2 regions of the Geobacillus sp. G4 genome follow, and region 2 is predicted to be linked to the other one. Evidence: riboswitches for the same ligand, from Rfam matches in the RefSeq annotation. Region 2 holds a riboswitch; the other holds the start of a gene.
What was found. A riboswitch is a leader RNA that binds a small molecule or an ion and turns the genes downstream of it on or off. The one in region 2 is predicted to bind cobalamin.
Positions count from the first base shown of each region.

Region 1: it holds a riboswitch for cobalamin, as region 2 does, so the genes downstream of both, ABS784_RS02245 (ribonucleoside-diphosphate reductase subunit alpha) here and ABS784_RS05335 (ABC transporter substrate-binding protein) in region 2, are expected to answer to the same signal.

Region 1 covers NZ_JBEPJY010000001.1:449,312-453,992, reverse strand. Annotated here, with positions in the region: gene ABS784_RS02255 (ABC transporter permease) at 1-743, opposite strand, end outside; gene ABS784_RS02250 (ATP-binding cassette domain-containing protein) at 740-1,756, opposite strand; cobalamin riboswitch at 1,959-2,154, shown strand; gene ABS784_RS02245 (ribonucleoside-diphosphate reductase subunit alpha) at 2,283-4,565, shown strand; gene ABS784_RS02240 (ribonucleotide-diphosphate reductase subunit beta) at 4,679-4,681, shown strand, end outside.
Region 2 covers NZ_JBEPJY010000003.1:217,550-222,230, forward strand. Annotated here, with positions in the region: gene ABS784_RS05325 (APC family permease) at 1-76, shown strand, start outside; gene ABS784_RS05330 (PH domain-containing protein) at 261-875, shown strand; cobalamin riboswitch at 1,213-1,411, shown strand; gene ABS784_RS05335 (ABC transporter substrate-binding protein) at 1,553-2,512, shown strand; gene ABS784_RS05340 (FecCD family ABC transporter permease) at 2,478-3,533, shown strand; gene ABS784_RS05345 (adenosylcobinamide amidohydrolase) at 3,530-4,681, shown strand, end outside.

The DNA of each region.
Region 1 (4,681 bases), on a different contig from region 2:
GAGAGGGCGAAATCAGCGCCGATTGTTCCATGGTTCACCAGCTCACGGGCCGCCGTGATCATATGGGAAAGGGGATTGACCTTGGCAATCCATTGCAGCCAGTCCGGCATTGTCTTGACCGGTACGAACGCATTCGAAAGAAACATAAGCGGAAACAGCGCCAACATGGAAATTCCCTGTACGCTCGCCGCATTGCGGGCTATGACGCCGAAGAAGGCAAAGATCCAGCTGATGGCCCACGCGCATCCGATGGAGAAAACGACTGCAAGCGCCACACTGGTGATGCCTCCTTCCGGACGGTAGCCGACGAGAAACCCCATGGCAAAGGTCAGCACGGCGGCGATGACATAGCGGACGACATCGGCTAATAACGCTCCTGCCAGCGGGGAAATGCGGGCGATCGGCAATGACTTAAAGCGATCGAATACACCCTTGTCCATATCCTCGCGCAGTTGAACCCCTGAAACGACGGAAGCCCCGATCAACGTCTGGATCAGAATCGCTGGAATGATCATCGGCAAGTAGTTATGCGCATTTCCCGCGATGGCTCCGCCAAAGACGTAGGTAAACATCAAGGTGAAAATGATCGGCTGAAAGGTGATGTCAAATAGTTGTTCCGGCGTGCGCCGCACCTTTAATAAACCGCGATAGGCCATCGTCAGCGAATTTCGCACAGCTTGGGAAAAGCTTGCCCGGTTTTTCAGCTGTCGATGAGCCGTCGATTGTGGGGACATGTGTTTCATCTCACCGCTCCCTCCTCTAGAACGTTGGATTCATCTCTGTTTTTTTTCACACCATGGCCAGTAATGGTCAGAAAGACTTCATCAAGAGTCGGTTTTTGCACACTTAGTTCAGCTAAGTGGATGCCCTCTTGACGCAAAGCAACGAGCAAGTCTGTCACATGATCGGGATCGGCCATCGGCGCCGTAATGTTTCCGGTTTCTGGGGATACCGTCGACTTGACGCGGAGAACGTGCTCGATGATGCGCCGCGCCGTTTCGATCTCCTGTTGCTGCCGCAGCTTGACTTGCAATGACGACTGTCCGACAGATGCCTTGAGTTCATCGGGTGTTCCCTCGGCCACGACCCGGCCGTGATCGATGACGGCGATGCGGTCTGCCAATTCATCCGCTTCTTGCAAATATTGGGTTGTCAATAGAACGGTTGTCCCCATGCGGACCAGTCGCCGGATCGTTTCCCACATTTGGTTGCGCGTGCGCGGGTCGAGCCCGGTTGTTGGTTCGTCAAGGAAAATAAGCGGCGGTTGGGCGATGAGGCTGGCGGCGAGATCAAGACGCCGGCGCATGCCGCCGGAAAAATGCTTCAATGGCCGTTTCGCCGCTTCCGTCAAGCTGAATTCCTCCAACAATTCGCTCGTTTTCCGCCGCGCTTCCGCTCGGCTTAGGCCGAGAAGGCGAGAAAAGATCATCAGATTTTCTGTCGCACTGAGCGTTTCGTCGACGGAAGCGTATTGGCCGGTGACACCGATTAATTGCCGGACGATTTGCGGTTGTTTCACAATGTCGTAGCCAAAGATTTTGGCCGAACCGGCGTCCGGGCGCAGTAACGTTGCCAACATTCGGATCGTTGTGGTCTTGCCAGCTCCATTAGGGCCAAGCACCCCGTAAACCGTGCCCGCGCGCACGCGTAAGTTGAGACCGTCGACGGCCCGATGGCCGCCAAATGTTTTCACCAATCCGTGCGCTTCCACCGCCCACTCTTGATGGTCGGGTGCGATTTGATGTTTTGCTCCCATTTTGTGCTCCCTCCTTGTGATGATTCGTACATGTGAATCGTAGCACGCTTTTATGAACGGAGTGTGAACAAAAAACGATTTTGGGCGGAAAAGAAAAATTTACTTTCCCCGCTCTTGCAATTTTCCCGGTTTTGGTATATGCTTGTTCCATCAGGATGCTAAATACTATATATTGGTTTGCGGTCCTTTTTATACAACTACATATGGTTTGACCAAGCAACGGTGTCCATTTGGACTTAATAGGGAATCCGGTGCGAATCCGGAACTGCCCCCGCAACTGTATGTGCGGACGAAATGGGATGGCCACTGGCAGCAAAAGCCATTCGGCGCGCCGCTGGGAAGGCCCCAAAGTAGGACGATGCACGAGTCAGGAGACCTGCCTTGCTTGGAACGTTTCATGTTCTTCGGGGTGTGGGAAGATGAAACGATAGGGAAAAAGAGAAGGAGTTCGTCTGCCTTTTTCCGTCTGTCGTTTCATCCGCTCGCTTGCCCGAGCGGATTTTTTATTGGAGGAGAGGGGAAGCAAATGACCGTGCTGACGAAAATGATCATCATCGATGACCAAGGGAAACCGATTTCTTTTTCACGTGAAGAGTTTGCATCGCTGATCCATCGGACCGCGGCTGGATTCGGCCGCCTGTCGCTTGATGAATATGTCGAGCGTGTTTGGCAGCTCGTCTCGCGAAAAGAAACGGTTACGGTTGAACAGTTGTATCAGACGGCTGTCTTGGAGGGGTTATCGTATATAAGCGAAGAGGAGCCGGACTGGACGTTTGTGTGCGCGCGGCTGTATTTGCGGCAATTGTACCGTGAAGCGGCGCGGCATCGCGGGTACGACGAGCGCGAGCGGTACGGCGATTTCTATTCGCTGCTTGCCGCCCTGACGGAACAAGGGGTGTACAGTCCGCTGCTGCTTGAACGTTATACGAAAGAAGAAATTGATGCCATCGGTGCGTTTCTTGATCCGGAGAAGGACAAGCTGTTTACGTACATCGGGCTGCGCACACTCGCGGACCGGTATTTGGCGCGCGATTATGAGCGGCGGCTGTATGAACTGCCGCAGGAGCGGTTTTTGGTCATTGCCATGACGTTAATGGCGAATGAACCGGCCACACGGCGGCTTGCGCTCGTGAAGGAAGCGTATTGGGCGTTAAGCAACTTATACATGACGGTGGCGACGCCGACGCTCGCCAACGCCGGGAAATCGTACGGCCAGCTCTCAAGCTGCTTTGTCGATACGGTCGATGACAGCTTGCAAGGAATTTATGACAGCAACACCGACATCGCCAATTTGTCCAAATCAGGCGGCGGCATTGGCGTCTATTTAGGCAAAATCCGTTCGCGCGGCAGCGACATCAAAGGGTTTAAAGGGGTCTCTTCCGGCGTCATCCCGTGGATGAAGCAGCTGAACAACACAGCGGTGAGCGTTGACCAGTTGGGGCAGCGCAAAGGGGCCATTTCCGTTTATTTGGATGTATGGCATAAAGACATTTTCGCGTTTTTGGACGCGCGGCTCAACAACGGCGATGAACGGCTGCGGACGCATGATTTGTTCACCGGCGTGTGCATTCCGGACTTGTTCATGGAGCAGGTCGAACAGCGAGGCGACTGGTATTTGTTTGATCCGCATGAAGTGCGGAAGGTGATGGGCTTTAGCTTGGAAGACTTTTATGATGAGGAAAAAGGGCGCGGGAGTTTTCGCGAGAAATATTGGCAATGCGTCAACGAACCGAGCCTGTCGAAAGAGAAAGTGCCGGCGATTGAAGTGATGAAAAGCATCATGCGCAGCCAGCTTGAGTCGGGGACGCCGTTTATGTTTTACCGCGATGAAGTGAACCGGCAAAACCCGAACCGCCATCTCGGGATGATCTACTGCAGCAATCTTTGCACCGAGATCGCGCAAAACCAAAGCCCAACGGTGATGAAACGGCAATATGTGAAAGACGGGACGATTATCATTGAAAAAATACCAGGCGATTTTGTCGTCTGCAATTTATCGTCGATCAATTTGGCGCGTGCGGTGACCGATGGAGTTTTGGCGCGGCTCATCTCGATTCAAATGCGGATGCTTGATAATGTCATCGATCTCAATAATATCCCAGTTCTGCAAGCCGGCCTGACGAACGAAAAATACCGCGCTGTCGGGCTTGGCACCTTTGGCTGGCATCATCTTTTGGCGTTAAAAGGCATTCGCTGGGAGTCAGACGAAGCGGTCCGCTATGCCGACGAGCTGTATGAAACGATCGCTTATTTGGCGATTCAGGCGAGCATGGAGCTTGCAAAAGAAAAAGGAAGTTACCCGGCGTTTCCAGGGTCGGACTGGCAGACGGGCGCTTATTTTGAACGGCGCGGCTACCAAAGCCACGGCGAACTCGATTGGGATCAGCTGAAGCAAGATGTGGCCCGCTACGGGATGCGCAACGGCTATATCATGGCCATCGCTCCGAACGCATCGACGTCGATCATCGCTGGCAGCACGGCGAGCATTGATCCCATTTTCTTAAAAGTATACGCCGAGGAAAAGAAAGATTATAAGATTCCCGTTACGGTGCCAGATTTAAACGAACAGACGACATGGTATTACAAATCGGCGTACCATATCGACCAGCATTGGAGCATCAAACAAAACGCCGCCCGCCAGCGCCATGTCGACCAAGCCATCTCATTTAACTTCTACGTCATGAACACGATTAAGGCAAAAGAGCTGCTCGATTTACATTTGACGGCATGGAAGTCGGGGTTGAAAACGACGTATTACGTGCGTTCGACATCGGGGACGATCGAAGAGTGCGATTCTTGTGCGAGCTGACCGTGGGGCGCAACAAACGCCTTTGGTCGGGCTTTCCCTTCCTTGTGCGGGAGGGGCGTCCGCGGTTGGCCGCGCATCACGATACTTGAAAGAGAAAGGAAGGAATCGACACAATG
Region 2 (4,681 bases):
GATCGCGATTGGACTCGTTTATCTGGTCTTTTTGCGACTCACGAACAAAGACTCCCGTCTAAGCGGGGAACTGTAGTTGCTTGTAAGGCCTGACGCCGTCATAAAAGGCGTTGGGTCTTTCGTTTTTTGCCGACGATGAAACATTTTTTCGATCGCGACGTATTACGAATGAGAGTACGGCGCCTTGTTAAGGCAAAACACCGTTCATCCGCAATAGGCGGGCGCCGATAAAACATGGAAGGAGCCGGGGGAACATGAGCATGTTTGGAAAAGTCGCCGCCGATGTGCTTGGGCTAAGCGACATCGGCTCGGTTATTCAACCGAAAGACTATGACAAAGTAGATGCCGATGATTATGTGATGCACGAGGATGGAGAAAAAATCTATTTTCTTATCAAATCGAAATCGGATGAGTATTGCTTCACTAACCGCGCGCTCATTCATCTGGACGGCACGAGCGCTGCGAGCAAAAAACGGACGCTGCGCCGCTACGATTACTATAAGCATCCGATTTCCGACGTGTCGCTCGAAACAGCCGGGACGGTCGACTTGGACGCGGAAATCAAATTTAAAATCGGGTCGCACTGCTATTCGATTGATGTGCATAAAAAGCATATTGAGGAATTGAAAGATTTGTATAAATCGCTGCTGGCGATCGCGGAGATTTGCCATGAAAACGAAATGAAATTCCACTATGCTGAGCGGAGTTTGGAACTGGCGGTCAAGGTGTTTGCCAACATGCGCGGCGACGGCGTCAATGTGTCGGCGGATTTTCAGGCCGTGAATGAATACGCTTTTTGCTGGCTGACGGAAGCGAAAAAGAACTATACGGTGAAGGATTTCGGGTTTGTGTTTGACAAATATATTCAACAGTGACGAGATGAAGGTTGTATCGGGGAAAGACGCCGTGCCAGAGGTGGGGCGTCTTTCCTAATTTTTTTAGCGACATATGGAAAAGGAACGTTTCTCCGCAGCCGGAAGAAACTCAAAAGATGAGGTTTGTGGGAATCGATGAATAGGCAACATGGCGGCATTTGACATCGCGGAGCTCGATGCAACGGCGCATGCGGCGTTCCGTACAAAACACGGACACTGGAGCCGAGCTGCCTGACCGCAAAAGTGATCGATGACCGCCTGCCGCCAGCCCACTGTAAATTCACAGTTGTCAAATGCCAGGCCTTGCTTTAATATAAAAATGTCCATATCCGATAACTAAATCAACTCGCAGCAAGGCGCCGAAAAGGCTTAATAGGGAATCCGGTGGGAATCCGGAGCTGTCCCCGCAACTGTCAATGCGGACGAAATGAAATCGCCACTGTACGGACGGATGGCTTGCGCTGTTTTCCGTACGGGAAGGCTTCAGAGTAGGATGAAGCATGAGCCAGTAGACCTGCCTTGCTTGCCGCAGTTTCCGAATCTTCGGGGGGTGAGACGCGGAAACAGTCGCATAGGGCATTGTTGTGCCCATTGGCGGTCTGTTTCGCGCTCATTCCCAGATTTAGGCGGAATGGGCGTTTTTTATTGTACATACATCACTGAAGGGGGAATGACGGATGAAACGTTGGACATGGCCGGCGGTGGTGGCGGTGTTCTTCCTTCTGGCCGCCGTGCTGGTCGGCTGCAGCGGTGGAGCCAATAGCAACGCCCAGCCAGCGAAAAAAGAAGAACCGAAAACGGAACAAGCGGCGTTTCCGGTGACGGTGAAAGACGGGCTTGGCGAGGATGTCACGATCAAAGCGGAACCGAAAAAGATCGTCTCGCTCATCCCAAGCAATACGGAAATCGCCTATGCGTTGGGGTTGGGCGATAAGATCGTCGGCGTCAGCGATTTTGACAATTACCCGGAAGACGTCAAAACGAAAACGAAAATCGGCGGCATGGAATTCAACGTCGAGAAAATCATTTCGCTCAAACCGGATCTTGTCTTGGCCCACGCGTCAAGCGCCCATAACTCGCGCGATGGCCTCAAGCAATTGAAAGACGCCGGCATCACCGTGCTTGTCGTGAATGACGCGAAGTCGTTCGACGATGTGTATGCGTCCATCGAATTGATCGGCAAAGCGACCGGGGCGTCGGACAAAGCGAAGCAAGTGATTGATGAGATGAAAGAGAAGCTTGCGCAAATTCAAGAAAAAGCGAAACAAATCCCGGCGGACAAACAAGCGAACGTCTGGATTGAAGTGTCGCCGCCGCCGCAGCTGTATACGGCCGGCAAAGGGACGTTTATGGATGAGATGCTTCAAGTGATTTCAGCGAAAAACGTCGCCGGCAGCTTGGAAGGCTGGCCGATGGTGACGGAAGAAAAAGCAGTGGCCTATAAGCCGGATGTGATCATCACGACATACGGCGGAGCGAAGCAAGTGTTTGCGCGCGCTGCTTGGAAAGACGTGCCGGCGGTGAAAAACAAGCGGGTGTATGACGTCAACACCGACTTAGTAAGCCGCCCGGGTCCGCGCCTTGTCGAAGGGGTCGAGGAACTTGCCAAAGCCGTTTACCCGGATGTGTTCAAGTAAAACGTGGATGTATATATTGGCCGTCACGGCGGCCATGTTATCGTTGCTCGTAGGGATATCGACAGGATCGCTGTCGATTCCCTTTTCTTCTATTGTTCGCATTCTTGCGTCCGAATGGTTTGGTATGCCGCTTCCGTCTGACATTCCGGCCGATTGGGTGCCGATCGTGATGGCGATCCGCTTGCCGCGCGTCGTGCTCGCTTTTTTGGTCGGGGCGTCATTGGCGCTGGCTGGCGCGGCGTTCCAAGGGTTGCTGAAAAATGCGCTCGCCGATCCGTATACGCTCGGCGTCTCGTCCGGCGCCTCGGTCGGGGCGGTGCTCGTCATCTTTCTCGGCTGGCAATGGCCGCTCTTTGGCACGTTCACGCTGCCGATCGTGAGCATTTTATGCGGCATGGCGACGCTTGTCGCCGTTTTGGCGTTCACTCGCGCGGTTGAGCCGCAGCTGTCGGTTGAGACGATCATTTTAGCCGGCATTATCTTCGGCGCGTTTTTCAGCGCCTTCATTTCACTGATGATCGCTTTGACCGGGGAAGAATTGCGGCAAATCATCTCATGGCTGATGGGAAGCGTCGCGATGCGCGGCTGGAAATACAGCGGGCTTTTGTTGCCGTTTTTTCTCATCGGCGCGGCGGTGCTTCTCGCCAACGGCCGCGAGTTGAACGCGTTTGCTTTTGGCGAGGCGGCGGCGCTTCATGTCGGCGTTGATGTTACGCGCCGAAAAGTCATCATTTTGACGGCGGCGGCGCTGCTCACCGGCGCGGCGGTGTCGGTGTCCGGGACGATCGGTTTTGTTGGGCTCGTTGTTCCGCATATGGTTCGGCTTGTGTGCGGGCCAAACTATCGGGTGCTGCTGCCGCTGTCTCTCTTGTATGGCGGTGCGTTTCTTGTGCTTGCCGATGTGGCGGCGCGGACGATCATTGAACCGCGCGAACTGCCGATCGGCGTCATCACCGCGCTGATCGGCGCCCCGCTATTTGCCGTCTTGTTTTTCCGAAAAATGAAGCGAAAGATGGGATGATGATGCTTGAGGTGCGGGCCGTATCGCATCGGTATGGACCAAAGCAAGTGCTTGATCGTGTGACGTTTTCCGTGGAAAAAGGGGAGCTGTTTGGCATCGTCGGGCCGAACGGCAGCGGAAAAACGACGCTGCTGAAACTCATTTGCAAAGAGCTTCCGCTTGCCAGCGGTGAGATCAAGATTCATGGCCAGCCGCTTTTGGCGCTGTCTGCGAAGCAATGGGCGCGGTTTGCCGCTGTCCTGCCGCAGACGGCGGAGGCGGCGCCCGGCTATACGGTGAGAGAAACGGTGGCGCTCGGCCGTTACGCTCATCAGCGCGGCTTGTTTCCGACGTGGACGAAAGAGGATGAAGCCGCGGTTCAAGAAGCGCTTCGTGCGGTCGGCTTGGCTGACAAAATCGATGAGCCGCTTGAGCGGCTAAGCGGCGGCGAGCGGCAGCGCGCCTATTTGGCGCGGGCGCTTGCCCAAAAGCCGCAGCTGCTCTTGCTGGATGAGCCGACGAACCATATGGATGTGAGCGGCCAAGTCCGGCTTTTGGACCGGCTCGCGGAAGCTGCCCGCTCCCGCGATTTGACGGTCGTCGCCGTCTTTCACGATATGAACGTCGCTAGCTTATATTGCGACCGGGTGCTTGTGTTAAAAGAAGGAAAAACAGCGGCGCTTGGAACGCCGACAGATGTGATGACGCCGGCGCTGCTTGAGGAAGTGTTTGCCGCGCCGATTGTGCGTCTGGCTCATCCGGCGGCGGCAAAGCCGATGTTTTCGTTTGTGCCGAAAGGGAAACAAGAAGAATCGTCGGCCGGCGGGCTGCGTTTGTCCTTTCTTGATGACGCCGCTGTTCTGGCCTCCTGCCAGCCGCTTCGCGTCCTGTCCTCGGCATTGATCGGCGCTGGGTTTCAATGGGCGACCCATTTTGTCAACCGCCAAGTCGGGTTGGATTACGATTGCGGCGATGCGGAAGGAGACATGCGCCGCTATTTGGAGCAGCACGGGTTTTCGCCGGAACGAACGATCGGCATGATGACGGCGGTTGACGTCCATGATGCCGTTTGGCTTCAGAAAGAAGGGGAAGCGTTTTCGGTTGCAATCATGACGACCGCTGGCGTCGGCAATGCGGTTGATGCCGCTCGGGCGTGGCAGCATAAGCCG